Regions from separate parts of the Mesorhizobium sp. CO1-1-11 genome, predicted to be linked through region 2. Evidence: riboswitches for the same ligand, from Rfam matches in the RefSeq annotation. Region 2 holds a riboswitch; the other holds the start of a gene.
The links. Region 2 has a riboswitch for S-adenosylmethionine ahead of LB554_RS14340 (O-succinylhomoserine sulfhydrylase). Riboswitches for the same ligand answer to the same signal wherever they lie in the genome.
Positions count from the first base shown of each region.

Region 1 (14,984 bases), on a different contig from region 2:
CAATGAATAACCAAGCGCGTCAGAAGAGCGGTTGGCCATGTATCCCGCAAATGCCTGTGGTATTCGCCCCCGGAGAATATCGGCGATGATCTGCCGCGTGATCATAAAGGGAGGGACATGGGGGTAGGAGCGAGCGATGTGCGGATGCTTACTCATCAGGATCGCGTAGGCTTCGACATAGCCGTCCCTGCGGCCTGAAATCGAATTCTGCGAATTGTGCTTCGTCCAGTCGATATCTTCCGATAATTGCGCGCCGAAGCGCTGTGCGAAGCGCAGCAGAAGCTCGCGGTCCTGCATCCGGGGAATGTCGCTGTCATAGCCGCCGATGGCCAGCAAAGCCTCGCGCCTGGCCGTTATAGCCGATCCGGCTATGAAGGCCGTCTGCGCAACCACCGCCCGCTCCAGCATTGGCGGGTTCAGGAAAGCGCCGCGGTTGACGCAGGCGGTGCCGCGGCCACCCTTCACCGAGACATATGAGGAGAGCAGGACTTCGAGCGCTGGATTGTCGTCGAACCATGCCAGCGTCCGTTCGAGCCGGTGTGGCAGGAAGAGATCGTCCGAATCAAGAAAAGTCACCACGGGCGCCCGGGCTAGCTCGATGCCGGCATTCCTGGCGGCATTGGCGCCGCGCCACTTCGCGCCGACATAGATCAGCCGGGGGTCATGGATGCGGGCGAGCGCCGCCTCGGTCCCGTCCGTCGAACCATCGTCGACGACGATATGTTCAAATCGCGGCATGCTCTGGGAAAGCACGCTTTCGACGGCGCGGAGCACCGTTTCGCGCCGGTTGTGAGTCGGCGTGATCACCGTGATGAGGGGAGCCTGTTCGGTCTTCCCGATCATATCACGTCGGCCGCCTCCAGCGCGTAAACACCCTTCGCGCCAGGTCCTTTGATCATCGGGATGGCTAAATGGATCGGACTTCCCCCTGGATGGGCCTCATCGGATTCGGTGCGACGCTACAAAAAACAACCTGCCATGTCACCCCGTCGTGCCGTCGTTCGACCGACCAGGCATGATGAATTCCAGCTCATGGCGCTTCAACTGCAACACTTTCGCACCCGCTGAAAGACGCGCGGCCACCCTCAAGGATTGGCAGTCGCGCCTGCGGGCGTCGCCCATTTCATTATCGCTTCAGCAGGAACACTGCTTGTTGGCCAAAGAAATTCCAGAACCACCATGGCATCGACAGGCCGATCTTCTGGCCGTTGGCGTCGAGCGCGGTCGCCTTCTCCACTGTCGCGCCAAGCTCTTCGCACAAATTGACGAAGTCTCGGATCGTGCAGAAGTGGATGTTGGGCGTGTCGTACCAGGAATAGGGCAGGTCGCTGGTCACAGGCATGCGGCCCTTGACGAACAGCGACAGGCGCACCCGCCAGTGACCGAAATTGGGGAAAGACACGATTGCCCGGTTGCCGATCCTGAGCAGCTCGTCGAGCACCAGCTTCGGGTTGCGGGTGGCCTGCAGGGTCTGCGACAGGACAACGAAGTCAAAGCCCTTGTCGGGATAGAATTCGAGATCGGTGTCGGCGTCGCCCTGGATGACACTGAGACCGCGCGCCACGCATTCGTTGACGCCACGCTGCGACAGCTCGAGTCCGCGACCGTCGACCTGCTTGGTGTCCTGCAGCAATTCGAGCAATGAGCCGTCGCCCGAGCCGACGTCGAGCACACGCGATTGCGGCGGGATGAGGTTGGCGACGACCTCGAGGTCGACGCGTTGGCTGCCGTTGACGCTCATGGCTTCGCCTGGTGGACGGCGCGTGACCTTGGTCCGAAACGTCTGCAACTTTTCGGGGTCATGGCTTCGCCGTCCTGTTTGGCGCATGACCTTGATCCGAACGTCTGCAACTTTTCGGGGTCATGCGCTGAGCCCCCTGGCGCGCGCGGCCGAGCCGATGAAGCCGTTGATGGCGGCAAACAGTTCCGGCTCGTCGAGCAGGAAGGCGTCGTGGCCGCGATCGGTCTCGATCTCGACGAAGGATACCGAGGCGCCGGCGGCGTTGAGTGCGTGGACGATGGAGCGGCTCTCTTCTGTCGGGAACAGCCAGTCCGATGTGAAGGACACCAGGCAAAAGCGGGTTTTCGTGCCGGCGAAGGCGTCGGCCAGCCGGCCGCCATGATCGGCGGCGAGGTCGAAATAATCCATCGACCGCGTCATGTAGAGATAGGAGTTGGCATCGAAGCGGTCGACGAAGGTCATGCCCTGGTGGCGCAGATAGCTCTCGATCTGGAAGTCGGCATCGAAGCCGAAGGTCAGCGCTTCGCGGTCCTGCAAATTGCGTCCGAATTTGCGGTGCAGGGCGGCTTCGGACAGATAGGTGATGTGGGCGGCCATGCGCGCCACCGCCAGCCCTTTCTCCGGGCGCTTGCCGTGTTCGAAATATTTGCCGCCATGCCAGTCCGGATCCGCCATCACGGCCTGCCTCCCGACTTCGTGGAAGGCGATGTTCTGTGACGAATGGCGCGCCCCGGTGGCGATCGGCAGCGCCGAGAACACGCGCTCGGGATAGCTCGACGCCCATTCCAGAACCTGCATGCCGCCCATCGAGCCGCCGAGCACGCAGAACAGTTTCTCGATGCCGAAATGGTCGATCAGCATCTGCTGCGCGCGCACCATGTCGCGGATGGTGATGACCGGCAGGTCGAGGCCATAGGGTTTACCCGTGGCCGGGTTGGTAGAGGCCGGACCGGTGGAACCCAAGCAGCCGCCGATGACATTGGAGCAGATGACGAAGAAACGGCTGGTATCGATGATCCTGCCCGGTCCGATCAGCACTTCCCACCAACCGGGCTTGCCGGTTACCGGATTGGTGCTGGCGACATGCTGGTCGCCGGTCAGCGCGTGGCAGACGAGGATGGCATTGGAGCGGGCATCGTTCAGCGTGCCATAGGTCTGGTAGGCGATCTGGAACGGCGACAGCAGCGTGCCGGCGTCGAGCTTGAGCGGCTTGTCGGGTCCGAAACGCAACACCGGGCTCGACGGTTGGTCGGCCTCGTTGTTGGTCTTTCCTGCACGCAGAGCGGCCATCACGTCTCTCTTGCTGCACCGTGCGCTCGTGGAAATCGTTGCCGATCTCCGCCGCCGATGCGTCCGTCCGGCCGGTCGCGGACAACAAAAAACCGGCATTGCCTTCGCAAAGCCGGTTACGTCACGCAAACGGCCCTTTAGCGAATTGTTTAACGTGGCTGCAAGCCGACCGGCCAAATCACCACGGAACTGTCATCGTCTTTTTAGAACCCGCCTGCCTCGCCGTCAATGGCGGCGGCTGGCACCACTGCCACCTCTCGACATTGCGTGCCATGGCTTGTATTTCCGCAGCGGCCTCCGGATGGAGGCGTTTTCGACGGATTTTGCAAGATATGAACCAGACACCGGATCAGGCACGTCCAACTCCGCGCGCGGGCATCATGGACATAGAGGCCTATGTGCCCGGCAAAAGCTCGGCGGCCGCCGGTGTGGCCAAGGTCTACAAGCTGTCGTCGAACGAGAATCCGCTTGGGCCTTCGCCGAAGGCGATCGAGGCCGCGCGCGAGGTCGCCGGCAAACTCGACATCTATCCCGACGGCAGCGCCAAGCGGTTGCGCGAGGCTATCGCCGAGGTGCATGGCCTCAACGCGCAAAACATCATCTGCTCCAACGGGTCGGACGAGATCCTCGGCCTGTTGGCGCAGACCTATCTCGCGCCCGGCGACGAGGCTATGTTCACCGAACACGCCTTCATGGTCTACAAGATCTACATCCAGTCGGCAGGTGCCACCCCGGTCGTGGTCAAGGAGACCGACGAGCGCGCCGACATCGACGCGATGCTGGCGGCCGTCACGCCGCGCACGAAAATCGTGTTCCTGGCCAATCCCAACAACCCGACCGGCACCTATGTGCCGTTCCAGGAGGTGCGCCGCCTTCATGCCGGACTGCCGGGAAACGTGCTCCTGGTGCTCGACGCGGCCTACGCCGAATATGTCCGCCGCAACGACTACGAAGCCGGCATCGAGCTGGCCGGCAGCGCCGAGAACGTGGTGATGACCCGCACCTTCTCCAAGATCGGGCTCGGCGGCGCGCGCATCGGCTGGATGTATGGTCCCCTGCATATCGTCGACGCCATCAATCGTGTACGCGGCCCCTTCAACGTCAATGCGACTGCGATCGAGGCTGGCATCGCCGCGATCCGCGACCGTGCCCATGTCGAGCGCAGCGTGGCGCATAACGAGACCTGGCTCACCTGGCTGAGCGGCGAAATGACCGGGCTCGGGCTGCGCGTGACGCCGAGCGTCGGCAATTTCCTGCTCATTCATTTTCCCGACGATCAGAAGCATTCCGCGGCGGCGGCTGACGATTATCTGAGCGCGCGCGGCTATATTCTGCGGCGCGTTTCAGGTTACGGCTTTCCCAACGCGCTTCGCATGACCGTCGGCACTGAAGAGGCCAATCGCGGCGTTGTCGCCGCGCTCACGACATTCCTGAAAAGCTAGAACGTCTAAAGAGCTGGAACACCATGGCATCACCGATGTTCGAAAAGATCGCGCTGGTCGGTATCGGCCTGATCGGCTCGTCTCTGGCCCGCGTCATCCGACGCGAGGGCTTGGCTCGCCATGTCGCCATCTCGACGCGCAGTGCGGCAACGCTCAAGCGAGCCGAGGAACTGGGCCTTGGCGATTCCTACACCATCGATGCCGGGGACGCGGTGCGTGATGCCGATCTGGTCGTTGTCTCGGTGCCGGTCGGCTCATCCGGCGCTGTAGCGGAGGAAATCGCGCCGGCGCTGAAAAAGGGGGCGATCCTCACCGATGTCGGCTCGACCAAGGCCTCGGTCATCGCGCAGATGCAGCCGCATGTGCCTGAAGGCGTCCATTTCATTCCTGGCCATCCGCTGGCGGGCACCGAAAAATCCGGCCCGGATGCCGGGTTTGCCGACCTGTTCGACAACCGCTGGTGCATCTTCACGCCGGTGCCGGGCACCGATCCGGAAGCGCTGGAACGGCTGTCGGAATTCTGGCGCCGCTGCGGCGCCAACATCGACACGATGGACCCGCAGCATCACGACATGACGCTGGCCATCGTCTCGCATCTGCCGCACATCATCGCCTACAACATCGTCGGCACCGCCGACGATCTGGAATCGGTGACCAAGACGGAAGTGATCAAATATTCCGCCTCCGGTTTTCGCGATTTCACGCGTCTGGCTGCCTCCGATCCGACCATGTGGCGGGACGTGTGCCTGCACAACAAGGATGCCATCCTGGAAATGTTGGCGCGGTTCTCGGAAGACCTGGCGTTCCTGCAGCGCGCCATCCGCTGGGGCGACGGCGACAAGCTCTTCGACCTGTTCACCCGCACCCGCGCCGTGCGCCGCTCGATCATCGAGGCGGGCCAGGATATCGACGCGCCCGATTTTGGCCGCCAGGCGGTCGAGCATCCGGCAAAGAGCTAGGTGATTTCAACCGGCCAGGCGGTTGCCATCATGGCGAGCGTCTCCGCCCGATCCGGCGCGCCCAGCCGGCCGCCGAAGCGCAGGCACTTGAGCGCGGCGGCCGCGCTGGCAAAGCGCAGTGCGTGCTCGACCGCCATGGCTTCCGCCAGCCCGACGGCAAAGGCGCCATGAAAGACATCGCCGGCGGCCAGCGTGTCGACCGCCTTGACCCTCGGTGCCTCGACATGGCGGGATGATCCGGCGCTTCGGTCGAACCACCAGGTACCCGCCGCGCCGCCGGTGACCGCGACGAACGCATCGGTGCGGGACGCCAAATCGGTGCAGGCGGTCTCCAGATCCAGCGCGTGGCCGCATATGATGCGGACCGCCGGCTCCGAGGCGACGATGTGCGAGGCGAGCGGCAATAATCGCTCCAGTACCGCCAGGGGCGCGGTATCGGCATCGAGTATGGCTGGGCGGCCGGCGGCGCGCGCCGCCTTAAGGCAAGCGCCGCGGCGCCCGGCCAGCGCACGTCGGCCAGTACGGCGTCGAATGCCGTTATGTCGGTGAACGGCAAAACCTCGGGATCGGCCTGCGCGCGCGCGTCGTAGAAAGGCACGATGATCCGCTCGCCATGCGCATCGACCAGGATCGAGGCCAGTGCCGAGCGGGCGCCGCTGACGCGGCGTACATGGCTGCAATCGACGCCCTCGGCCTCTATCCCGGCAATCAGCAGATCGCCGACCGGATCGTCGCCGGCGCTAGCCCATAGCGACACCTCGGCACCCAGGCGATGCGCGGCGCAGGCCGCGCTCGTCGCCATGCCCGAGGCGATCTGGATGCCGTCCGAGGCGATGAATTTTCCCTGATGCGTGGGCAGTGATTCGACACGAAGAATGGTGTCAAGCGTCAGTGCGCCGACGCTCAGCAGCTTTGCCGGCCCCGCCATCCGTTAGTTGACCGGCTTGATCTTGCCCAGCGGAATGAAGCCGAGGGAAGCCTTGCCCTTGACCACTTTCAGCGGCATGGACGGTTCGCTGCCAAGCAGCGCCAGGGCGCCAAAACCCTGCTCGATCGCATTCTTCTGCTCGGGTATGGCGCCGGCAAGAATAGATGCCACCGCCTTGGGATCCTTGATCCTGATCATCAGGTCGGCGTCGACGAGACCCTCGGCATCGACTGACAGCGGCCCGGAAACGGTGACGCGCGCCGTGCCGGACGACAGATCGAGGTTGCGGATTTCGATCCGCTGGCCGCGCAGGCTTTTCACCTGCGTGCCGATCAGCGCCACGCCGTTCTTCAGTGTCACGTCGCCGCTGGCATCGAGCGCCGGCAACACCCGCCCGCCGATCGCGTCGGCATCGATCTCGAGATCGCCAAAGCTGCCGACATAATCGAGATCGCCGTTGTTGGGCTGCAATTGGCCTGACGCCTTGCCGGCACTGAACAGTTCCACCGGATCGGTGTCGTCGGCCGGGTCGGTCTGGCCCGACAGGCCCTCGGCCTGCAGCGCTACACGCCGGGGCAGCGGGTACCACAATTTGACGTTGGCCTGCAGATTGTCCCAGTCGATCCAGAGCGGCATCATGCCGGGGACCGAGGTCCGGAGCGGACCGCGTAGATTGGCAACAGGCGACAAGGGCTGGACGATCTGGGCGACGGCGTTGAAGGAGCCGGCCGAGGCGGCAATGCTCTTGGCGTCGTCCTCGTAGGCGAGGTTGTCGCAAGAGACGGCAAAGCTCAGTGGATAGCCACCGACCTGGAGGTTGGCGCAACCGGCCTCGATGCCGCTCTTGTTGAGCGTGGCAACCGCCTTGTCGGCCTCGGACCGGACCCTGTTGGCCAGATAGAACCAGCCGGCGCTGTAAATGGCGAACAGCACGAGGATGAACGCGGCAAGCCACCACAGGCGGCGACGGTTACCCGGTTGGCGTTCGTCACTTGACGTCATGCTTTGGCTCTCATTAACGCATGGATGGTGTGGACGGATTCTCAGGTTCCGAACACTAGGTAGACAGAGACGGATGGAAAAAACACCGGTTACCGGTGCGGTGCTGCCATTCTTTTTGCAATCAGGCGCGGTGATATGGGCGATTTTTGGGTGTTCGGCTACGGTTCGCTGATCTGGCGGCCGGGTTTCGCTCATGTCGAGACACGACGCGCCCGCCTGCATGGCTATCGCCGCTCGCTCTGCGTCTATTCCTTCGTGCATCGCGGCACGCGCCAGCGGCCCGGACTGGTGCTTGGCCTCGACCATGGCGGCTCCTGCGTCGGCCTTGCGTACCGCGTCCCTGGCGAATTGCGCGACGAGGTCATTGCCTATCTGCGCGAGCGCGAACTCGTCACCAGCGTCTATGTCGAGCGGATGCTCAAGGTTCGCCTCGACGGCGGTGGCACGGTGGAAGCCGTGGCCTACATCGTCGACCGCAAGCATGAGCAATATGCGGGCGCGCTGGACGCGGCGGATGCGGCGGCCGTGGTGCGCGGCGCGGTCGGCCGATCCGGCGACAACGAGGATTATGTGCTGAGCACGCTGAAGCATCTGGAACCGCTCGAGATTCGCGACCACTGGCTGGAGGATGTGGCGCACCGGATAGCGACTTTGTGAAGCGCTGGCTCCGCGGAAAAGGGTGGCCAGGCCTTTGACCTCGATGCGGCAAGACCTAGGTTAGGCTCCGAACCCAGCCAGCGGGCGGCATCCGCCCGGTCCCAATCACCACGGAGATCCGTCTTGCAGAAACGCCGTCTCGGTCGCACCGACCTTTCCATCGCGCCGCTGGTTCTGGGTGGCAATGTCTTCGGCTGGACCGCCGACGAGAAGACTTCTTTCGATCTGCTCGATCGCTTTGTCGGTGCTGGCCTCAATGCCATCGACACGGCCGACGCCTATTCGCGCTGGGTTCCCGGCAACAAGGGCGGTGAATCGGAAACCATCATCGGCAAATGGATGAAGGATCGTGGCAATCGCGACAAGGTCGTGGTGGTCACCAAGGTCGGCTCAGACATGGGGCAGGGCCACAAGGACCTGTCGGCCGCCTATATCGAAAAGGCTGTCGATGCATCGCTGAAGCGGCTGCAGACCGAATTCATCGACCTTTACCTGTCGCACTGGCCGGATCCGACCACGCCCTATGAGGAAACCCTCGGCGCCTATGAGAAACTGCTCGCCAAGGGCAAGATCCGCTATGCCGGCTGTTCCAACCTCGACGCCGGCCAGTTGCGCGCGGCACTTGACGTGGCAAGCCTGCGCGGCCTGCCGCGCTATGAGGTGCTGCAGCCGGAATACAATCTCTATGACCGCTCCTCCTTCGATGGCCCGCTGCGCGATCTCTGCGTGGCGGAGAATATCGGCGTCATCACCTATTTCAGCTTGGCCAAGGGCTTTCTCAGCGGCAAGTACCGCAGCGAGGCCGATCTCGGCCAAAGCGAGCGCGGCGGCGGGGTGAAAGACTACCTCAATGCGCGTGGCATGCGCATCCTGGCGGCGCTGGACGCGGTGTCGGCCAGGCATTCGGCCAAACAGGCGGAAGTGGCGCTTGCTTGGGTTATCGCGCGGCCCGGCATCACCGCGCCGATCGCCAGCGCGACCAAGCCTGAGCAGATGGACAGCCTGATCCGCGCGGCGTCGCTGAAGCTGTCCGCGGACGACATGGCCGAACTCGACAAAGCCAGCGCCTGAGGTTGCGACGCTGGTGCTGACCACGCTGGCGGTGTACGGCTGACGGCCGGTGGTCAGGAGGCTTCAGGCCTTCGCGCCGAGCTCCCGAAGCCGCTTCACCGCCGTTGGCGGCAGGGCCGGCGGGTTTGATGCGCGGGATGCCTCGAGGAGAAGCTGGTCGCAGGCAGCCTCGGTCTCACCGATCAGCCGCGCCATGAACTCGTCCTTGCCCAGGCCAGGCGGTATAGGCGGCAGGAAGCGCGCCTTGACGGTGCCGGGATAGCGCAGGAACTTGCGGCGCGGCCAATAGAGGCCAGCGACATGGGCGACCGGCACGACCGGAACGCCAAGCTGCGAATAGATTTCGACGATGCCGTATTTGTAGGCCGGCTCGTCGCCCGGCGCCCGGCGCGTGCCCTCGGGATAGATGATCAGCTGGCGCGGGTTGCGCGCCATTTCTTCCTTGGTCGCCGCGACCACCGCCTTCAAGGCCTTGGAGCGGCTGCCGCGATGCACCGGGATCATCCGCATCTTCAAGATGTACCAGCCGAAGAAGGGGATCCAGGTCAGCTCGCGCTTGAGGATGTAGAGCGGGTCCTGGAGGAAGGGGAAGAAGGCGATGGCGTCCCAGAAAGACTGGTGCTTGGGCGCCAGGATGAAGGAACCCTCGGGCAGGTTTTCCTGCCCGGTGATGTCGTTTTTGGTGCCGGCGATCTTGTCATAGAGCCACATCGAGGTGCGCGACCAGAATTTCGGCACGAACCAGGCGCGGTGGCGGGGCGACAGGAAATAGTACGGGGTCCAGAGGATCATCTGGACGATCAGATTGACGTAGAAGACGAAATTGAACGCCAGCGATCTGACATAGAGCATGGGGGAGGTCCGGTGAGGAAGTGTGCGTTGGTTACACCAAGCGCGGAGAAAAAGGAACGGTGCGATACTGTCCGTCCTACCAGGTCGCCTGCGCCAGGCGTTCCCTCAGGCGGGGGGCGGCGAAGTCGAGGAAGGCGCGCAGTTTCACCGGCAGCCGGCCCTGGCCCGCATGCACCAGGTTTACCGGCCAAGGCTCGGGTTCGAAATCCCTGAGCACGGGGCGCAGTGTTCCCGAGCGTGCGGCGGCGACAATCTGGTAGGAAAGCACCCGTGTCACTCCGACACCGGCGATCGCCGCATCAATCGCCGCCTCGGCGGTGTTGACCCGGAGCCTTGATCGGACCGGCACGACAAAATCAGCCTTGTCCACGGTGAAGGTCCAGGTGGCGAGCGAGCCAAGGCCCTCGAAGGTAATGCAGCTGTGCGCCTCGAGATCTCCCGGAGTTTCTGGAATGCCGCGTCCTGCCAGATAGGCAGGGCTTGCGCAGACAACATGACCGATCGAACCGACCCTGATGGCGACCATGCGCGAATCCGGCAGCCTGCCGATACGGACGGCGAGGTCGATATGATCCTCGGCCAACTGGCTTATCCTGTCGCCGAGCGTCAGGCGGATATCCACCAGGGGATAGGCGGCGAGGAAGTCGGTGACGACCGGCAGCACGTGAAGACGGCCGAAGACGATCGGCGCGGTGATGATCAATTCCCCTGTCGGGGCGCTGTATTCGCCGCCGGCGGTGCGTTCGGCGTCGCCGACCTGGTCGAGGATGCGGCGGCAGGCAGCGAGATAGGCATGGCCGGCGTCGGTCAGTGTCAGCCGCCGCGTCGAGCGGTTCAACAGGCGTGTCTTCAGGTACCGCTCCAGTTCGGAGACCTTGCGGCTGACTGTTGCCAAGGGAACGTCCGAATGGCGCGGGGCGGCGGAAAGGCTGCCGCCCGCCGCCGCCGCGACGAAAAGGGACATGGCTTCGAGACGATCCATCATTTCTTCCAGAAAATGGAAGGGTTGGTTGCAAATATGGCATCTACATCCGCAACATGGAAGGCTGCATATAACGGGGGCACACCTCAACCAGGAAATCTCTATGCCCCGCATCGCTACGCCTTCGTCCATCGCTGCCGCTCCCGCCGCCGCGCAGCCCATGCTGCAAGTGGTGGAAAAACAGCTTGGTGTCGTGCCGAACCTGTTTCGATGGTCGCCAACAGTCCGGCGGCGCTGGAAGGCTATCTCGGCATGATGGGCGCGCTGGCCAAGGGCCGGCTTCCGGCGCCGACACGCGAGCGCGTCGCGCTGGCGATCGCCGAGATCAATGGCTGCAACTACTGTCTGTGCGCGCACACCTATCTCGGCAAGACGCTCGCAAGCCTTGACGATGCCGAGATGATGGCCAATCGCCATGGCGGCTCCATGGACCCCAAGGCAGCCGCGGCGGTGCGTTTTGCAGCCCGGGTTGCGCAAAGCCGCGGACATATCGCCCAGGAGGATATCGCCGCTGTCAGGCTCGCGGGCTATGACGACGGAGAGATCATCGAGATTGTCCAGCATGTCGCCCTGAACGCCTGGACCAACTATATCAATGAAGTTGCCCAGACCGAGATCGATTTTCCGGTTGTTTCCGCCCGCAATGCTGCCTGAATCCGGATAGGAGCGGCGGTGCCCGCCGGTCCCCACCCTTCATGCCGCAGAGGAAATCCCATGTCTGAGAGCCGCCCGCCGCTTCCGCCCTTCACCGCCGAGACGTCAGCCCAGAAAGCGCGCATGGCCGAGGATGCCTGGAACTCGCGCGATCCGGCGCGGGTGGCGCTCGCCTATACGGCGGACAGCCGTTGGCGCAACCGCGCCGAGTTCCTGCAAGGCCGCGATGCCATCCAGGCGTTCCTTACGCGCAAATGGAGCCGCGAACTCGACTACCGGCTGATCAAGGAGGTCTGGGCCTTTCACGGCAACCGCATCGCCGTGCGCTTCGCCTATGAATGGCGCGACGACAGCGGCTCATGGTTCCGCAGCTACGGCAACGAGAACTGGGAGTTCGACGAGCACGGGCTGATGCGGCTGCGCATCGCCAGCATCAACGACCTGCCGATCGCCGAGGCCGAGCGCAAATATCACTGGCCGCTCGGCCGGCGGCCGGACGACCATCCGACGCTGTCGGAGCTCGGTCTTTAGAAGCATTCAGGCAAAGGAGGTTTCGATGAACGCACACGCTTTTACCAGCGATGTCGCCTTCACGCCGACGGTCAAGGCGATCCAGGCGCGCAAGGGCTCGCGCCAGTCCTACGCCCGCGTCGAGGAGCGCGGCGGCTGGCAGTCGGCGATCACACCGGACCTCGCCGCATTCATCGAAATGCAGACCAGCATCTTCCTGTCGACGGCCAATGGCGACGGCCAGCCCTATATCCAGCACCGCGGCGGCCCTGCCGGCTTTCTCAAGGTGCTCGACGAGAAGACGATCGGCTTCGCGGATTTTTCCGGCAACAGGCAATTCATCACGCAGGGCAACCTGGCCGACAATCCGAGGGCCTTCCTGTTCCTGATCGACTACATGATGCGCCAGCGCATCAAGATCTGGGGTACGGCGCGCGTTGTCGAGGACGATGCCGAGTTGACGGCGAGGCTGATGCCGCCGGACTACAAGGCGCGTCCCGAGCAGATCATCCTGTTCACCGTCTCGGCATGGGATGCCAATTGCCCGCAACATATACCGCAGCGCTTCGAGGCGGCTGATGTGGCAGCCGCGCTTGGCGAGCGCGACCGGCGCATCCAAGACCTTGAACAAGAGATCGCGCGCCTCAAGGGCGTTTCAGGGGCTGTCGCCAAGCAATGACGCGGCTCAGCCGCCGGCGGCGGTCTCGGCCAGGGCGATTCCCTCAGGCGTCGGCTTCACCGGGATAAACCCGCGAGCCAGCGCCAGCAGGTACTTGGTGTATTCGGTGAACAGCACGCGCACTGCCCGTGGCTTGGTCAGCCAACTGCCATTATCCAGGTTGGAATTGACCACCGGGTAGGGTTCGAGCTTGGCGCCATGCAGCAGCCGGCCCATCTCCAAAAGGCTGCGCGGCATGTGATAATTGTTGGTCACCAGGATCACCGTGCCATAGGCATGGTTTTCCACCCATTTGGCGCTTTCCTCGGCATTGCCGATCGTGTCGAGCGCGGCGCGATCGATGTCGACGCAGCAGGAAAACAGTTTCTTGTCGCCGCCGGTCGCCGCCTGAAGCTGGCGCCGGCTGGCCGAGGGGTGCACGCCGCTGATCAAGAGCCGCTCGCCCTTGCCGGATGCGAGCAGCTCCATCGCGGCGTCGAGGCGCGACTGGCCGCCGGTCAGCACGATGATGGCGTCGGCCTTGGCCGGGTTGGCGGGCGTGGTCAGATGACTGACCTTGCTGGCGAACCAGCCAAAGCCGCCAGCGAACACTGTTGCAAGCACAAGCAGGGAGAGAGCGGAGAAGCGCAGGGCGGTCCTTAGATGGCTAACCCTGCCACGGCCGCGCCAACGGTCAACCACCACTGGCAACTGTCCAGCCGTCCCGGTCGAATCCCGCACGTCCATGGTCATATAGTTAATCCTCAAATGCGGCCTTTGATAGGTAAAAGACGCACTTTGCGTTACGCGAATTCTTTCTCCGTGATCGCCCTGTTTCCGTCCAAGCCAAGACGAGGTCCTTTCATGCATCGGGTTGGCGAACGTCGATGTCGCTGAGATAGGCAACGACGGTAACGTGCGAGGTTGCCGCCGTCAGCGCGCCAATCACCAGCACCATCAGGACGACACCTGCGTAACCCGCCGAGCCGATGGCGAAGTTACCGAACAAAGCAGTCGCCTGATCGGCCTGCGGCGTTGCTATGTTGCGTGACGACCACCAGGAAAACACGATGAAGACAAGCACCGCCGCCGCTCCGCCGGCGGCTGCGCCCTTCATGCCGGTGACCAAGAAATGCCGGCGAAATTCGCGTGCGATGAAGCGCGCCTCGGCGCCGACGAAATGCAGCACCTCGATGATGTGGCCGTTGCCGTCCATGGCGCCACGGGTCGCGAACACCACGGTCAGCACCGTCGCCGACAGCATCAAGGCCAGAACGGCAACGCCTATGGTCACCGTGGTACGGGCCATGGCCACCAGCCGGTCGACCCAGGTGCGGTGGTCGTCGAGCGATGCACTCGGCAGTTTCGGCGTGATCGCGGCGCGCATGGCGGCGAAGTCAGGCGGGCTGCTCTCGTCGATGGTGACGATGATCAGGCGCGGCACGGGCAGGTCGTCGATGTTGAGACCCGAACCCAGCCAGGGCTCCAGCAGCCTTGCGGTCGCTTCGCGGTCGATGATCCGGGTCGACTTCACGCCAGGGAATTCGCCGGCGATCCGCGAGGCCTGGGTAAGCGCCGCCTCCATGTCGAGGCCGTCGGCCGGCTTGATCTGGATCGTCGCCTCGCGCGAGATCTGGTTTTCCCAAACCGAGGCTGTGTCGCGCACCAGTGTCACCGCGCCGAAGGTCAGGCAGGACAGGAAAGTCATGATGGCGATGACCAGCACCAGCGCGCGGCCGGCAATGTTCTGCGCCGGCACGATCGGCGCCATCTTGCGTTGTGCGCGCGGCCTCGCCTCCACCGCCTCGGCATCCTGCTCCTCGAAATGGTCGGCCGATAGCTCGGTCTCAGTCATAGATATCAAGCCTTCCGCCGGCCAGGATCATGCGGCGCGCGTCAACCTGCTCCATCAGGCCAAGGTCATGCGTGGCGATCACAACGGCGGTGCCAAGCCGGTTGAGCTCGATGAACAGCCGCAGCAGCCGCCGCGCCAGCGGCGGATCGACATTGCCGGTCGGCTCGTCGGCGAGCAGGATCTCCGGCTGCTCGATCAGGGCGCGCGCGATCGCGGCGCGCTGCTTCTCGCCTCCGGACAGGACCGGCGGCAGCACATGCATGCGCTCGCCGAGCCCCACCCATTTCAACAACTCGGTGACATCGGTGCGGTAGCTCGCTTCCTCGCGCCCGCGCACGCGCAGCGGCAGCGCGACATTCTCATAGGTGGTCATGTGGTCGAGC
Region 1 is NZ_JAIUHE010000019.1:34,093-49,076, forward strand. Features, by position in the region: gene LB554_RS21730 (glycosyltransferase family 2 protein) at 1-843, opposite strand, end outside; gene metW (methionine biosynthesis protein MetW) at 1,127-1,741, opposite strand; gene metX (homoserine O-acetyltransferase MetX) at 1,862-3,031, opposite strand; SAM riboswitch at 3,149-3,226, opposite strand; gene hisC (histidinol-phosphate transaminase) at 3,364-4,473, shown strand; gene LB554_RS21750 (prephenate/arogenate dehydrogenase family protein) at 4,497-5,432, shown strand; partial or broken gene LB554_RS21755 (sugar kinase) at 5,429-6,360, opposite strand; gene LB554_RS21760 (DUF2125 domain-containing protein) at 6,364-7,362, opposite strand; gene LB554_RS21765 (gamma-glutamylcyclotransferase) at 7,498-8,019, shown strand; gene LB554_RS21770 (aldo/keto reductase) at 8,143-9,090, shown strand; gene LB554_RS21775 (lysophospholipid acyltransferase family protein) at 9,154-9,942, opposite strand; gene LB554_RS21780 (LysR substrate-binding domain-containing protein) at 10,019-10,924, opposite strand; partial or broken gene LB554_RS21785 (carboxymuconolactone decarboxylase family protein) at 11,028-11,578, shown strand; gene LB554_RS21790 (DUF1348 family protein) at 11,639-12,109, shown strand; gene LB554_RS21795 (pyridoxamine 5'-phosphate oxidase family protein) at 12,135-12,767, shown strand; gene LB554_RS21800 (YdcF family protein) at 12,774-13,499, opposite strand; gene LB554_RS21805 (cell division protein FtsX) at 13,609-14,601, opposite strand; gene ftsE (cell division ATP-binding protein FtsE) at 14,594-14,984, opposite strand, start outside.
Region 1: another riboswitch for S-adenosylmethionine. It lies ahead of metX (homoserine O-acetyltransferase MetX); the one in region 2 lies ahead of LB554_RS14340 (O-succinylhomoserine sulfhydrylase).

Region 2 (14,984 bases):
CTGGGGGGCGAGGCCGTGGAACTGTCGGCGGCCGAGTTCGGCCTGGTCTCCCTGGTCTCGACCTATGCCGTCGGCCGCGCCATGCAACTCCACACCATGGCGACCACGACGATCGATCACATCGAGCTGACGCCGCGCGAACGCGAATGCCTGCAATGGGCTGCCGTCGGCAAGTCCGAATGGGAGATTTCCCAAATCCTCGGCATCTCCGAGCACACCTCGGAGAAACATCTTCTTAACGCCAAAAGCAAACTCGGTGCCGTCAACCGGGTCCAGGCAGTCGCCGAGGCGATAAGGCGCGGCTACATTAGCTAGGTCGGCCGTGCAGGCCTAGAACTTCTTGCCTACGTGATCACGCAATTTTCGCATCGAAGCACGGCCGTATCTTCCCCTGAACCACAGGAGACTACGGAATGCTTTTTTGTCTTACGACCAAGGAATTGATGGAACGTCCCGACCTTTGGGAGGCCGTCCATCGGCTGCGCTACCGGATATTCGTCGAGGAGATGGGATGGGAGGACCTTCGGCGCCCCGACGGATTTGAAGTCGACCAGTTCGATCATGACGAGGCGGTGCATCAGATCGTCATCAGGGGCAATGAAGTCGCGGGCTATCAGAGGATGTTGCCGACCACACGGCCGCATTTGTTGACCGAGGTGTTGACCGATCTCTCCGAAGGAACGCCGCCGGCGGGTCCCAACATCTGGGAGTTGACCCGCTATGCGGTGGCTCCGGGTTTTCGCGATGGGCGTCGCGGCGTCTCGACCGTCGGCACGGAATTGATAGCCGGTTTCGTCGAGTGGGGTCTGAAGCGCGGCGTCGACAAGGTGATCATCGAGTTCGAGCCGATGTGGGTGCTGCGCGCATTGCAACTGCACTTCCTGGCGACGCCGCTCGGTTATCAGCGCACCTATGGCAACCAGCAGGTCGTGGCGACGCTGCTCACCTTCAACGAGCACACGCTGGACGTGGTGCGTTCGCGCCGCAATCATCATGCACCCGTCCTGGCCAGGGGATATCCCGACATGTTCGGTCAAAGGAGGGCGTCATGAACGCGCACCCGCAACCCGAACTGCGCAACCACACACTGATCGTCACCGTGTCGTCGAACGACGGCCGGCCGGTGCTCGACCGGAGGGCCTATGAGAGCCTTGCCGGGACGTTCCATGAAGCCGCCGAGAATGACGAGGTGCGGGTTGTCGTGCTGCGCGGCCTGGCCGGCTGCTTCTGCCTTGGTGGTGACTTTTCCGAATTCCTGGATGCCGCCAAGCACCAGAAGCTGATCGCCGCCGTCACCGACATGTTCCGCATGCTGGCGACGTTTCCAAAGCCGATCCTGGCCTGTGTCGACGGCGATGCCGTCGGCGTCGGCTGCACCATCCTGTTCCATTGCGACATGGTGATCGCATCTGAAAAAAGCACCTTCCGGGTGCCGTTCGTCGATTTCGGCCTGGTGCCGGACGCGGCAACCAGCATCCTGGCGCCGCAGAAACTCGGCTATGCCGGTGCTTTCCGCTTCTTCTGTCTCGGCGACACGCTTGTTGCCGAAGACGCCAGAGCGCTCGGCCTCGTTGCCGAGATCGTCGCGGAAGGCAGCGTCGAGGAAGCGGCGCTTGGCCGAGCCAGGCAGCTCGCCAAAAAGCCGGTTGCCGCTTTGCTGCAGACACGCGGCCTGCTCAAGGGGAACACCGCCGCGCTTTGCGAGCGCATCGATGAGGAGATATCGCTGTTCCAGCAGGCGCTGCAGGACGACGCCACGTTGCGACGGTTGCAGCGGATCGCGCGTCTGGCGGCCTGAGTCGAAAAGGCCGAGAGAAAGGACCTGCATCAACCGCGCCGCGCTGCCTTTCTGGCCGCGCGGCGCCAAAAGTGTCAGTCCTGCTTGCCCAGGAATGACGGCCCTTCGCCGATGATCTTCTTATCTTCCTTGCCGATAGCGTCGAGATCGCGCCCCTCGTAGGGCAGCGACAGCAGGATGCGGCGCATCACCGCCAGCCGCGCGCGGCGCTTGTCGTTGGCCCGCACGATCATCCATGGCGCGAACTCCTTGTGGGTGCGCTCGAACATGGTGTCGCGTGCCTTGGTGTAATCGTCCCACTTGGTGATGCCGGCAATGTCGATCGGCGAGAATTTCCAGCTCTTCAGCGGACTGTAGCGGCGATCGTGAAAGCGCTCGAGCTGCGTCTCCCGGCCGATGTTCAGCCAGAATTTGAAGAAATAGATGCCGTCATTGACGATCATGCGCTCGAAATGAGGCGTCTCGTCGAGAAACTTCTCGTGCTGTTCGGGGGTGCAAAAACCCATCACCGGCTCGACGCCGGCACGATTGTACCAGGAGCGGTCGAAGGTGACGAATTCGCCCGCTGTCGGGAAATGGTCGGCGTAGCGCTGGTAGTACCATTGCCCCAGTTCCGTCGGGGTTGGCTTGGTCAGCGCGACGTTGCGCGCCGTGCGTGGGTTAAGATACTGGCGCAGCACGAATATCGTGCCGCCCTTGCCGGCCGCGTCACGACCCTCGAACAGCGCCATCATCCGCTTGCCGGTCGCCTGCAGCCATGCCTGCGCCTTGACGAGCTCTATCTGCAATTTCTCGAGCGTCTCGTCATACTCCTCGCTCTTCATCTTCTTGTCGTAAGGATATCCGCCCGCGGTCAGCTTGTTCTCCTCGACCCAGTCCGGAAGCTCGGGATTCTCGATATCGAACTCCCGTTCCTTGCCGCCGATCCTGATTTTCAGCGGGCCCGAGGTTGGAGTGACCGAATTGTCGTTGGCTTTTTTCATGCAGACGAACCCTTTTAAGTGTCTGGACTCATGCTATTGGGAGCCACTACAGCACCGCGCCTCCGTTTGGACGCGCAAAGGAGGCTGTAGCACTTTTGATTTGCGGTCCAGCGGAAGTTTTCGCCGCCGTCTGACCGGTGGAGGCTGGGCGCGCGAATGACCGAGCTGGGCGCAGAGCAGAAGAGCACGGGGCAAGCTGTGGCCGCTCGGCTGTGGCACAGCCGCTGGCTGCTTGCGGCCGGTGTCGTGGCGGTTCTGATCGCCTTTGGCTTCGCGGGCTTTTCCGCCTACGTGCTGGTGCCGGCGCTGCTCCTGCTGCCGGCCGCGGCAATATTGCCGGTCACCGGCGCCCGCCATTCCGCGGGGAACGCCGCGGCGATCGAGGCGATTGGCTTGCAGCGCCTGTCCGGTGAATATCTGGCGGCCGCCGTGGCCGACCCGCTCATCATCTTCGACCACGCCGCCACCATCGTCCACGCCAACGCCGCCGCCTTTGCCGCCTTTGGCGGCATCGCGCCCGGCATATCGCTGCCGCTGAAATTCCGGGCGCCGGAAATGCAGGCGCTGCTGGACAGTGTGCTGTCGGGCACTGTCGCCTCGGATGTCGTCGACTACACGGAGAAGCTGCCTGTCGAACGGGCCTACCGGGTCAGCGCATCCTCGGTCGGGCATGGCACCGATCTTTATGTGCTGGTTTTCAAGGACCAGAGCGAGGCGCGGCGTATCGACCGCATGCGCGCCGACTTCATCGCCAATGCCAGTCACGAATTGCGCACCCCGCTGGCTTCGATCGCGGGCTTCATCGAAACGCTGCGCGGACCGGCCCGCAACGATCCGGCGGCGCGCGAGCAGTTCCTCCAGATCATGCAGAACCAGACCGGCCGCATGGCCCGCCTGATCGACGACCTCCTGTCTCTGTCGCGATTGGAGATGAAGCCCTATCTCAAGCCGGGAACCGAAGTCGATCTGCGCCAGACCGTCGACAGCGTCATCGATTCGCTCGGCCCGCTCGCCCGCGAAAACAATGTCGCCATCGAGCGCGATTTCGCCAAGGGGCCGCTCGATGTGCCGGGCGATCGCGACGAGCTGTTCCAGGTGTTCGAGAACCTTTTGGAAAATGCCTGCAAATACGGCCAGTCGGGCGGTCGTGTCGTGGTGTCGATCGCGCGCGGCGATGATGGTTCCGAACCCGGCATCGACGTCACCATCAGGGATTTTGGTCCCGGCATCCCCGAGGAGCACATACCGCGCATCACCGAGCGCTTCTATCGTATCGATGTCGAGACCAGCCGGACCCAGAAGGGCACGGGGCTTGGCCTGTCGATCGTCAAGCACATCCTGACACGTCACAACGCCAGGCTGACGATCAGGTCCGAGGTCGGCAAGGGCGCCGCCTTCTCGGTCCATTTGCCGGCGCACTGATACTGCCCTAGTTTTCCACGGGGCCGTTTCTTTTTTCTGTCATCCCGTTAGCGTATCAGCGGGGATTCGAGGAAACGACTCAAAGACAAGATCCCGTGGGAAGGCATTTCATCCATGCAGTCCGTTCACATTGTCAGCGCCTATGACGAGGAACTGAAATATCTTTCGAAGCGCATCGCCGCGATGGGTGGGCACGCCGAGCGCATGGTCGAGCAGGCGGTCGCCGCCCTGGTCAATGCCGATCCGGGGCTGGCCCAGAAGGTCATTCGCGACGACGCCGTCCTGGACGAGGGACAGCGTGAGATCGACGACAAGGCGATCATCATCATCGCCAGGCGTCAGCCGATGGCGACTGACCTGCGCGAGATCGTCGGCGCCATCCGCATTTCGGCCGACCTCGAGCGCGTCGGCGACCTCGGCAAGAACGTCGCCAAGCGGGTGGTTGCCGTTACCGACGGCCGGCAGCCGACCAGCCTGTTTCGCGGCCTGGAGGCTCTGGCCAATTTGGCGCTGACCCAGCTGAAGGAAGTCCTCGACGTCTATGCGTCGCGCTCGGTCGACAAGATCGGCTTCGTGCGCGACCGTGACGACCAGATCGATGCCATGTACACGTCGCTGTTTCGCGAATTGCTGACCTACATGATGGAAGATCCGCGCAACATCACGCCCTGTACGCATCTGCTGTTCTGCGCCAAGAATATCGAGCGGATCGGCGATCACGCCACCAACATCGCCGAGACCATCTATTACATCGTCACCGGCGACCAGATGCCCGCCGACCGGCCGAAAGGCGACAAGACCGACAAGATCGGCCTCCCCGAGGCGCTGCCGGTGAAGTGAACGCACATCCTCTCGAACGCTTGATCATATTGCGGTAGACTATCCCGAGATAAGCTTGCTGGTTCCCCAGGGAAGGCAACGCTTTCGGGAGGCTGCGATGGAATATGTCCGGGAGTTCAAGGCCTCGCCGCCGACATCGGGCATCATCGCCTGCGGCGTCTATACCGCCGGGCGCCGTATCGCCGATATTCCGATCGAGGAAGCCGGCGAATGGGCCAAGAAATCGGGACATGTCGTCTGGATCGGGCTGCTTGAGCCTGACCGCGACCTCCTGCTGCGCGTCAAGGCGCAGTTTCATCTGCATGAACTGGCGATCGAGGATGCCGAGCATCCGCACCAGCGGCCAAAGATCGAGCAATATGGCGATGCGCTGTTCATCGTCGCCCGCACGGCGCAGCTGATCGACGGGCGCGTCACCTTCGGCGAGACACATCTGTTTGTCGGCTCAGGCTATATCGTCAGCGTCAGGCACGGTCCTTCGACATCCTATGCCGCCGTGCGGCAGCACTGGGAAAGCTGCCCGCACTCGCTGGCCAAGGGGGAGGACTTCGTCCTCTATGCCATTCTCGACTTCATCGTCGACAATTACATGCCCGTGCTCGAGCAGATCGAGGACGAGGTCGAGGCGATCGAGGACAAGGTCCTGTTGAAGCCGATGACCGGACCCGATATCGAACGCCTCTACATGCTGCGCCGCGACCTCCTGCGCCTGCGCAACGCGGCATTGCCCTTGGTGGAAGTCTGTCGCCGGCTGACCAGCGCCGACCTGCCGCAGATCCATTCGGCCATGCACCCGCTGTTCCGCGACGTGACGGACCACATCCGTACTGTCCAGGAGAAGATCGACAGTCTGCGCGAGGTGCTGGCCTTTGCCTTCGAAGCCAGTCTTCTGGTCGGTCAAAGCCAGGAAACGGCGATCTCCAAGAAACTCGCCTCATGGGCGGCCATCCTGGCCGTGCCAACCGCATTCGCCGGCATCTACGGCATGAACTTTACCGACATGCCGGAGCTGAAGATGGCATATGGCTATCCGATGGTGCTGGCCACCATCGCGCTTATCTGCTGCTTCCTTTATTGGCGCTTCAGGAAGAACGGCTGGCTGTGAGGAAGTCGGTAGTCAGTAGTCAGTAGTGGTTGGTGGGAGCGCTTGTTTCCTCACTACTCAGTACTCACCGCTTATCTATTCCGCCGCCGCTCCGCCGCCGGCTGGAACGCCACGCGGGCATGGTATTTACAGTAGGGACCAGTTTCAGCGGCTTCGTTGCCGCAGAAATTGAAGTCCTCCGAAAGTGGATCGCCGTTCGGCCATTTGCAGGTGCGCTCGGTCAGTTCGACGAGCTGCAGATGCCGTGAGATCGGCACCACGACGTTCTCGACCGGACGGATGTAGTGCCGCGCCACCGGTTCGGCGTCGAATTGCGTCTGAAGGGCCGTCGCGCCGATCGAAGTCGTGACGTGGCGTGCCGTGCTTGCGGCGCGCGCCACCGATTTCTGGACGGTCGATCCCTGCGTCGCCTTCTTCTGGCGTGCCGGCGTCGCCGTTGCGCGACCGCGACCCGACAGCTTCAGCCGGTGCACCTTGCCGATGACGGCATTGCGGCTGACCCCTCCAAGCTGCGCAGCAATCTGGCTTGCGCTCAGACCCTCCGACCACAGTTTTCTCAAGAGTTCTACCCGCTCGTCAGTCCAGTTCATGACCGCGCTCCTCATAAGCGTGCGGCAATCAGAATCCATTCCCGACCCAGCACCACTGCTAGGGCAGACACCACATATATCTGGTGATTAGGTCCGCCGCACGAAATCTAGTTATTTCTTGACTACAACTACTCTATGCGCTGACTCGGTGACAAGAGTCCCAAGTGCAACACGAATCGGTTTTTTCGGTTTTCCCCAACTTGCCCGGTCGCTCATGAGCCGGCGTTGCGTCGGGGGGCTTGCCGCGCGCCACTACGCGACGTTTTCGTTGACTTCATGGCCGAAAAACACGATAAGCCGCAGAAGGCCGCCGCTTTGGCGGCTTTTTTGATTTTCCGGTACCGGAGACGCATATAATGAGCGGTTCGGCGCTTTACGAGACCTTTGCTCGCGCACCCCTGGCCTTCGACCATGGGGAAGGCACTTGGCTGGTCACCGACAAGGGCGAGCGATATCTCGATTTCGCCGGCGGCATCGCGGTCAATTCGCTTGGCCATGGCCATCCGCACCTGGTCGCGGCCCTCACCGAGCAGGCGGCGAAACTCTGGCACGTCTCCAATCTCTATGAAATCCCGGGGCAGAGCAGGCTTGGCGAGCGGCTGGTCGATGCCACCTTCGCCGACAAGGTGTTCTTCACCAATTCCGGCGCCGAGGCGCTGGAATGCGCGATCAAGACGGCGCGGCGCTACCATTTCGTCAAGGGCAATCCCGAGCGCTTCCGCATCATCACCTTCGAGGGCGCCTTCCATGGCCGCACGCTGGCGACCATCGCGGCAGGCGGCCAGTACAAATATCTCGAAGGCTTCGGACCCAAGGTCGAAGGCTTCGACCAGGTTGGCTTCGACGACATCGATGCCGCCGAGAAGGCGATCACGCCCGAGACCGCCGCGATCCTGATCGAGCCGGTGCAAGGCGAGGGCGGTATCCGCCCGGTACCGACACAGTCGCTCAAGCGGCTGCGGCAGCTCTGCGAACAGCACGGCCTGTTGTTGATATACGACGAGGTCCAATGCGGCATTGGCCGTACCGGCAAGCTGTTCGCGCATGAGTGGTCCGCGGTGACGCCCGACATCATGGCAATCGCCAAGGGCATTGGCGGCGGCTTCCCGATGGGCGCCTGCCTTGCCACCGACGAGGCGGCCGTCGGCATGACCGCTGGCGTGCACGGCACCACATTCGGCGGCAATCCGCTGGCAATGGCGGTCGGCAACGCCGTGCTCGACGTCGTGCTGGAAGACGGCTTCCTGGAGGATGTCCAGCGCAAGGCGCTGCTGATGAAGCAGGGGCTAGCCTCGATAGCCGACGAATTCCCCGAAATTGTCGAGGATATCAGGGGCACCGGGCTGATGCTCGGCCTCAAATGCGCGATGCCCAACGGCAAGGTGAACATGGCGCTGCGCGACCAGCATTTGCTGGCCGTTCCGGCCGGCGACAACGTCATTCGCCTGCTGCCACCGCTCACCGTCACCGACGCCGAGATTCACGAAGCGCTCAACCGCATCCGCGCCGGCGCCAAGGGCCTGTCGGAGGCGATCGCCTCCGCCGCCGCGAAGTAATCCGGAACCATTCCTGATGTCAGTTCGCCATTTCACCGATCTTTCCACCGTTTCCGAAGGCGATCTGCGCTTCATGCTGGATGATGCGGTGACGCGAAAGGCGCGTCTCAAGGCCGGCGAGCGGAGCAAGCCGCTCGAAGGCAAGGTGCTGGCCATGATCTTCGACAAGCCGTCGACGCGCACGCGCGTTTCTTTCGACGTCGGCATGCGCCAGCTCGGCGGCGAGACCATCATGCTGACCGGCACCGAGATGCAGCTCGGCCGCTCCGAGACGATCGCCGACACCGCCAAGGTGCTGTCGCGCTATGTCGATGCGATCATGATCCGCACCACCTCTCATGAGCGGCTGCTGGAGCTGACCGAGAATGCTACCGTTCCGGTGATCAACGGCCTGACCGACGACACCCACCCTTGCCAGCTGATGGCCGACATCATGACTTTCGAGGAGCACCGCGGTCCGGTGGCCGGCAAGACGATTGCCTGGACCGGCGACGGCAACAATGTGCTGCACTCGCTGCTCGAGGCCTCGGCACGGTTCCGATTCAATCTCAACGTCGCCGTGCCCGAAGGCAGCGAACCGGCGCAGAAGCATGTCGACTGGTCCAAGGCGCATGGCGGCAAGCTGCATTTCACCCGCTCGCCCGAGGAAGCCGTCGACCAGGCCGACTGCATCGTCACCGATTGCTGGGTGTCGATGGGACAGGAACACCGTGCTCGCGGGCACAATGTCTTCTCGCCCTATCAGGTCAACGCGGCGCTGATGGCCAAGGCCAAGCCGGATGCATTGTTCATGCACTGCCTGCCGGCCCATCGCGGCGAGGAAGTGACCGACGAGGTCATCGACGGGCCGCATTCGGTGGTCTTCGACGAGGCCGAGAACCGGCTCCATGCCCAGAAGGCAGTGCTTGCCTGGTGCCTCGGTGCTTAGAGTGTCTTGGTGCTTGAAGTGTCTTGGGCGCCCGAAATGCCCAGGCGCCTGAAATGCCCAGGCGCTTGATCTGCGGCGGCGCGATGCCTATCTGCGCCGCATCACGCAAATCAAGCGCGTTTGGACGCATGTGCCCACCAGGGCCGCATGGCCGCGCCCTGGAGCTTTGTCATGTTGGAAAGCCATCAAGTGACTGAACATCACCCCAAACTCGGCGAGTTCGGCTACGCCGGCGACGATCACGTCGTTCCCTTCGAGGTCGGTCCGCTCGACGTGCGCGGCCGCACGGTCCAGCTTGGGCCGATGCTCGACGCCATCCTTGGCCGCCACGATTATCCCGAGCCGGTCGCCCGCCTGCTGGCGGAAGCCTGTGTGCTGACCGTTCTGCTCGGCACCTCGCTCAAATTCGAAGGCAAGTTCATCCTGCAGACCCGCACCGACGGGCCTGTCGACATGCTGGTCGCGGACTTCTCCACGCCCTCGGCACTGCGTGCCTATGCACGCTTCGATGCGGATCGGCTCGAAGCACTGGTCGCGGCAGGCGAGACGTCCCAGCAGACGCTGCTTGGCAGCGGCGTGCTGGCGCTGACCATCGACCAGGGCGCCCATACTCAGCGCTACCAAGGCATCGTCCAACTCGACGGCGAAACGCTGGAAGACGCGGCGCGCACCTATTTCCGTCAGTCGGAACAGATCCCGACCGATATCAGGCTCTCGGTCGCCAAGCTGCTGACGCCCGGGATCGGCGGCGCGCGCGAGCAATGGCGCGCCGGCGGCATCCTGGCGCAGTTCCTGCCGCAATCGCCCGAGCGCATGCGCATTCCGGACCTGCCGGGTGGGGACGGCGATCCGCGCGAGGGAGTCCACGATCCGGCCGATAATTCCTGGCAGGAACTCCTGGCCTTGCTCGGCACCATCGAGCCGACCGAATTGATCGACCCGACCATCGGCGCCGAGCGGCTGCTCTATCGTCTGTTCCATGAGCATGGCGTGCGCGTCTTCGGCGGCGTTCCCGTGGCCGACCAGTGCTCATGCTCCCGCGACAAGATCCGTGGCATCCTCGAAGGCTTCTCAGCGCAGGAGATCAAGGACAGCACCGAGGATGGCGGCATCCATGTCGCCTGCGAATTCTGCTCGACGCAGTACGACTTCGATCCAGCCGAGTTTGCGGCTCAGTAAAGCCTTTCCTTCTCTCCGTTCCGCGGGGAGAAGGTGCCCGAAGGGCGGATGAGGGGCGACGCGACCGTCGGCCCTCAGTTCACCGTGCGCCTTGTCCCCGGCAGATCGAGCGAGAAGGCCGGGATGGCGATGTCGAACGTCTCGCCGCGCTTGTTGCGCATCGTGTAGCGTCCGACCATGATCCCGGAGGGTGTCGAGAGCGGGCAGCCGGACGTGTACTGATAGCTGTCGCCGGGATTGAGTTCCGGCTGGTCGCCGACAACGCCCGGCCCGCGGACCTCCTCGACCCGGCCGGCACCATCGGTGATGTGCCAATAGCGCGACAGAAGCTGCACGAACTCGTCAGACTGGTTGTCGATCGTTATCTGATAGCCCCAGACGTAGCGGTTCTCCTGGGGATCTGAACGATCCTCCAGATAGAACGGCCTGACCTGCACTTCGATGTTGCGCGTCACGGCGCGGTACATGAGCGGCTCCAAAACAATCCGACGACTTTCGACGCTCGCGGTGAGCAGGTCAACGTGCGCGTCTTGTCGCGCCTGGGATTGAAACGCAGGTGCCGGCAAAGAATGTCATTTAAGTGACACACGACAATGGTGGTGTGCGCGAACCGGGCGACTCGGCCCTCTGTCGAACTGTTGAAAACGGCCGCGACGCGGGCCGACTTCCGGAGTGACCAGATCTCGATGGAACTCACTCTCATATCCGCCTCGCTTTCGACCGCACTCATCCTCTCAAACGCTGCCAGCATCCTGCTTGCCGCTTCACAGCTGAAACGGCGCACCACGATTGCCCCGCCGGCGGGCAGATCGCCGGCGGTGTCGATTGTCGTCCCGTCGCGCGGCGTCGAGCCATTCACACATGAGACGCTGGAACGCGCCTTCGCGCTCGACTGGCCACGCTACGAACTGATCTTCTGCGTCGCCCATGCCGACGACCCGGTGGTCAAACTGATAAACAGGGCGATTGCCCGGTTTCCGCAGGTGCCGGCCCGGCTGTTGATCGGCGACGACCGTGTCAGTGCCAATCCAAAGCTCAACAACTGCGTCAAAGGCTGGGAAGCGGCGCGCCACGACTGGGTCATTCTTGCCGATTCCAACGTTCTGATGCCGAGGGACTATGTCGAGCACATGATGGCGGCGTGGCAGCACGGTACCGGCCTTGTCTGCTCGACGCCGATCGGCTCCAGGCCAGATGGTTTCTGGGCCGACGTCGAATGCGCCTTCCTCAACACATTGCAGGCCCGCTGGCAGTATGCCGGCGCGGCGCTCGGCCTCGGCTTCGCGCAGGGCAAGAGCATGCTGTGGAACAAGCCGATGCTGGACGCCAATGGCGGCATACGCGCGCTGGCCGCCGAGATCGCCGAGGACGCCGCCGCGACCAAGCTGGTGAACGGCCTCGGCCTGCGTGTCAACCTCGTTGCCGCCCCCTTCGAGCAGCCGCTCGGCCAGCGCACGTTTGGCGAGATCTGGTCGCGCCAGGCCCGCTGGGCGCGCCTGCGCCGCGTCACTTTCCCGCTGTTCTTCGCGCCCGAGATCCTGACTGGTGCGGCGGTCCCGCTGGTTCTTGCGCTGATTGCCGCGGCGAGCGCCGGCATTAGTCTCTGGGCGACCGCGATTGCCGTGCTGGCGGCGTTCTATCTTCCGGAATGCGCTCTGGCCCTGGCCAAGGGTTGGCACGTCTCGACGCGCATGATCGCGGCGACGGTCGCGCGGGACGTCATGCTCCCGGCCATCTGGGCGCGCGGCTGGCTCGGCGGCGCCGTCGACTGGCGCGGCAACGCCATGACCATCCGCACCAAGACGGCGGAACTGGAGGAGACGCCATCGAGCGCTTGATCGCTGCTGACGACGCTGCCTGGACGAAACCTATTTGGCGGCCTTCAAGGCTTGCGCGATATCTTCCAGCAGATCGTCCGTATCCTCCAGGCCGACCGACAGCCTGAGCGTACCGGGCCCGATGCCGAGTTCGGCGCGGGCCTCATCGCTGAGGTTCTTGTGGGTGGTCGTCGCCGGATGGGTGATCAGGCTCTTGGCATCGCCCAGATTGTTCGAGATCAGCACGATGTCGAGGGCGTTCTGCAGGGCGAAGGCCGCCGGCTTGCCGCCCTTGACGTCGAGGCAGATCAGCGTCGAGCCACCCGACATCTGCTTCTTGACGATATCGGCCTGCGGGTGGTCGGCGCGGCCGGGATAGATGACGCGGGCGATCTGCGGCTGCCCGGCCAGGAAGTCGGCGATCCTGCCGGCGCTCTCGGTCTGCTGGCGCACGCGCAGCGGCAAGGTTTCCAGGCCCTTCAGCAGCGTCCAGGCGTTGAACGGCGACAGGCTGGGACCGGTGTGGCGGAAATAGTCGTGCAGGTTCTCGTCAATCCACTTCTTGTCCGACAGGATGACGCCGCCCAGGCAGCGGCCCTGGCCGTCAATGTGCTTCGTGGCCGAGTAGACGACGATGTGCGCACCAAGCTGCAACGGCTTCTGTTGCAGCGGCGTGGCAAAGACATTGTCGACGACCAGCCGCGCGCCGATCGAATTGGCAAGCGAGGCGACGGCGGCGATGTCGACGACCTCGAGCGTCGGGTTGGTCGGGCTTTCCAGGAAGAACAGCTTGGTGTTCGGCCTGACCGCCTTTTCCCAATTGGCGATCTCGGTGCCGTCGACCAAGGTCGCCTCGATGCCATAGCGCGGCGCCAGCGTCTCGACCACCCAGCGGCAGGAGCCGAACAGCGCGCGCGCGGCCACGATGTGGTCGCCGGCCTTGACGCTGCACAGAAGGGCAGCCGTCACCGCCGCCATGCCCGACGCCGTGGCGCGCGCGTCTTCGGCGCCTTCAAGCGCGCACATGCGCTTTTCGAACATGTCGACGGTCGGGTTGGCGTAGCGCGAATAGATGAAACCAGGCTCTTCGCCCTTGAAGCGGGCCTCGGCGGCCTGCGCCGTCTGATAGACATAGCCCTGGGTCAGGTACATCGCCTCGGAGGTTTCGCCGAAGCCGGAACGCAGGGTTCCGCCATGCACGAGTGCCGTCTGAGGTTTCCAGTTGCGCTTCTTGGTGCTCATCGCTTTGTTCCAGACACAAAAAAACCGGCCGCGAAAGTCGCAACCGGTCCATACGGCCTTGCGGCCCGACGGTCCTTTAGCGACTTGTTTAACGTGGCTGCAAGCCGACCGGCCAAATCACCACGGGATAACGACCCTTTAGACCCGCGCCACGCTTGCGTCAATTGCCGGCTTCATTAAGACGTTTGTACCAAGGCAGGTTCCGCAGAAGTGCCCCGCGGTTTTGCGGCAAGAACCTGCAACAAACAAGAACCTGCAAACGAAAGAGACCAGTCTTGGGGCGGAGCCAGACTTTGCGGCAGACAGGCATTCTTCCCGATCAGGACATATCGGCGCTGTTCCGGTCCGGCGCGCTGAAGTCGCCGCGCGCGCTTGATGCCGACCAGATCCAGCCGGCGAGCCTTGATCTCAGATTGGGCGAAAAGGCCTGGCGGGTTCGCGCCTCGTTCCTGCCCGGTCCCAACCACAAGGTGTCGGAAAAGCTCGATCGGCTGCAACTGCACGAGATCAGTCTGACCGAAGGCGCGGTCCTCGAAACCGGCTGCGTCTATATTGTGCCGCTGCTCGAAAGTCTGGCCCTGCCGGCTGACATTTCGGCCTCGGCCAATCCGAAGAGCTCGACCGGGCGGCTCGACATCTTCACCCGCGTCATGACCGATCGGGGCCATGAGTTCGATAAGATCGCCGCCGGCTACAACGGTCCGCTCTATCTCGAGGTCAGCCCGCGCACCTTTCCGATCATCGCGCGCACGGGTTCGCGCCTGTCTCAAATCCGCTTTCGCACCGGCAACGCGCTGCTCTCGGAAGCCGAGTTGCATGAACTGCATCGTGCCGAGATGCTGGTCGCCACGGAGCCACCGAACATTTCCGGCGGCGGCATCGCGCTGTCGATCGACCTCAATGGCGACAAGGATGGGCTGGTCGGCTATCGCGGCAAGCACCACACCGGCCTCGTCGATGTCGACAAGCGCGCCGCGCAGGATGTCCTCGACTTCTGGGAGCCGATCCACAAGAGCCGCGCCGGCGAACTGGTGCTCGATCCCGACGAGTTCTACATCCTCGTCAGCCAGGAGGCGGTGCATGTGCCGCCGCTCTACGCCGCCGAGATGACGCCGTTCGATCCGCTGGTCGGCGAGTTTCGCGTCCACTATGCCGGCTTTTTCGATCCGGGTTTCGGCCATTCGGCGGCCGGCGGCACCGGCAGCCGGGCGGTGCTCGAAGTGCGCAGCCACGAAGTGCCGTTCATCCTCGACCACGGCCAGATCGTCGGCCGGCTGGTCTACGAGCATATGCTGAAGCGACCGCAGGCGCTCTACGGCACCGATCTCGGCTCGAACTACCAGGCGCAGGGCCTGAAGCTGTCGAAGCATTTCCGCGCCGTGCGCTAAAGTCGAAGCTGCCGACCTCGCTCTTGTGGGAGAGATGCCCGGCAGGGACGAAGGCGTGACTGAAACCTATTGCTAGAGCGGTTCATCGCTTGATAGAATCGGAAGGGATTCCCGCTCGGTTGGATTTGTGATTCAA
Region 2 is NZ_JAIUHE010000011.1:15-14,998, reverse strand. Features, by position in the region: gene LB554_RS14405 (helix-turn-helix transcriptional regulator) at 1-315, shown strand, start outside; gene LB554_RS14400 (acyl-homoserine-lactone synthase) at 414-1,052, shown strand; gene LB554_RS14395 (enoyl-CoA hydratase-related protein) at 1,049-1,798, shown strand; gene ppk2 (polyphosphate kinase 2) at 1,873-2,781, opposite strand; gene LB554_RS14385 (ATP-binding protein) at 2,938-4,203, shown strand; gene phoU (phosphate signaling complex protein PhoU) at 4,318-5,043, shown strand; gene LB554_RS14375 (magnesium and cobalt transport protein CorA) at 5,141-6,148, shown strand; gene LB554_RS14370 (GcrA family cell cycle regulator) at 6,220-6,738, opposite strand; gene LB554_RS14365 (aspartate aminotransferase family protein) at 7,095-8,294, shown strand; gene argF (ornithine carbamoyltransferase) at 8,311-9,222, shown strand; gene LB554_RS14355 (Hsp33 family molecular chaperone) at 9,370-10,401, shown strand; gene apaG (Co2+/Mg2+ efflux protein ApaG) at 10,476-10,868, opposite strand; gene LB554_RS14345 (ceramide glucosyltransferase) at 11,088-12,239, shown strand; gene LB554_RS14340 (O-succinylhomoserine sulfhydrylase) at 12,270-13,460, opposite strand; SAM riboswitch at 13,517-13,594, opposite strand; gene LB554_RS14335 (2'-deoxycytidine 5'-triphosphate deaminase) at 13,754-14,848, shown strand.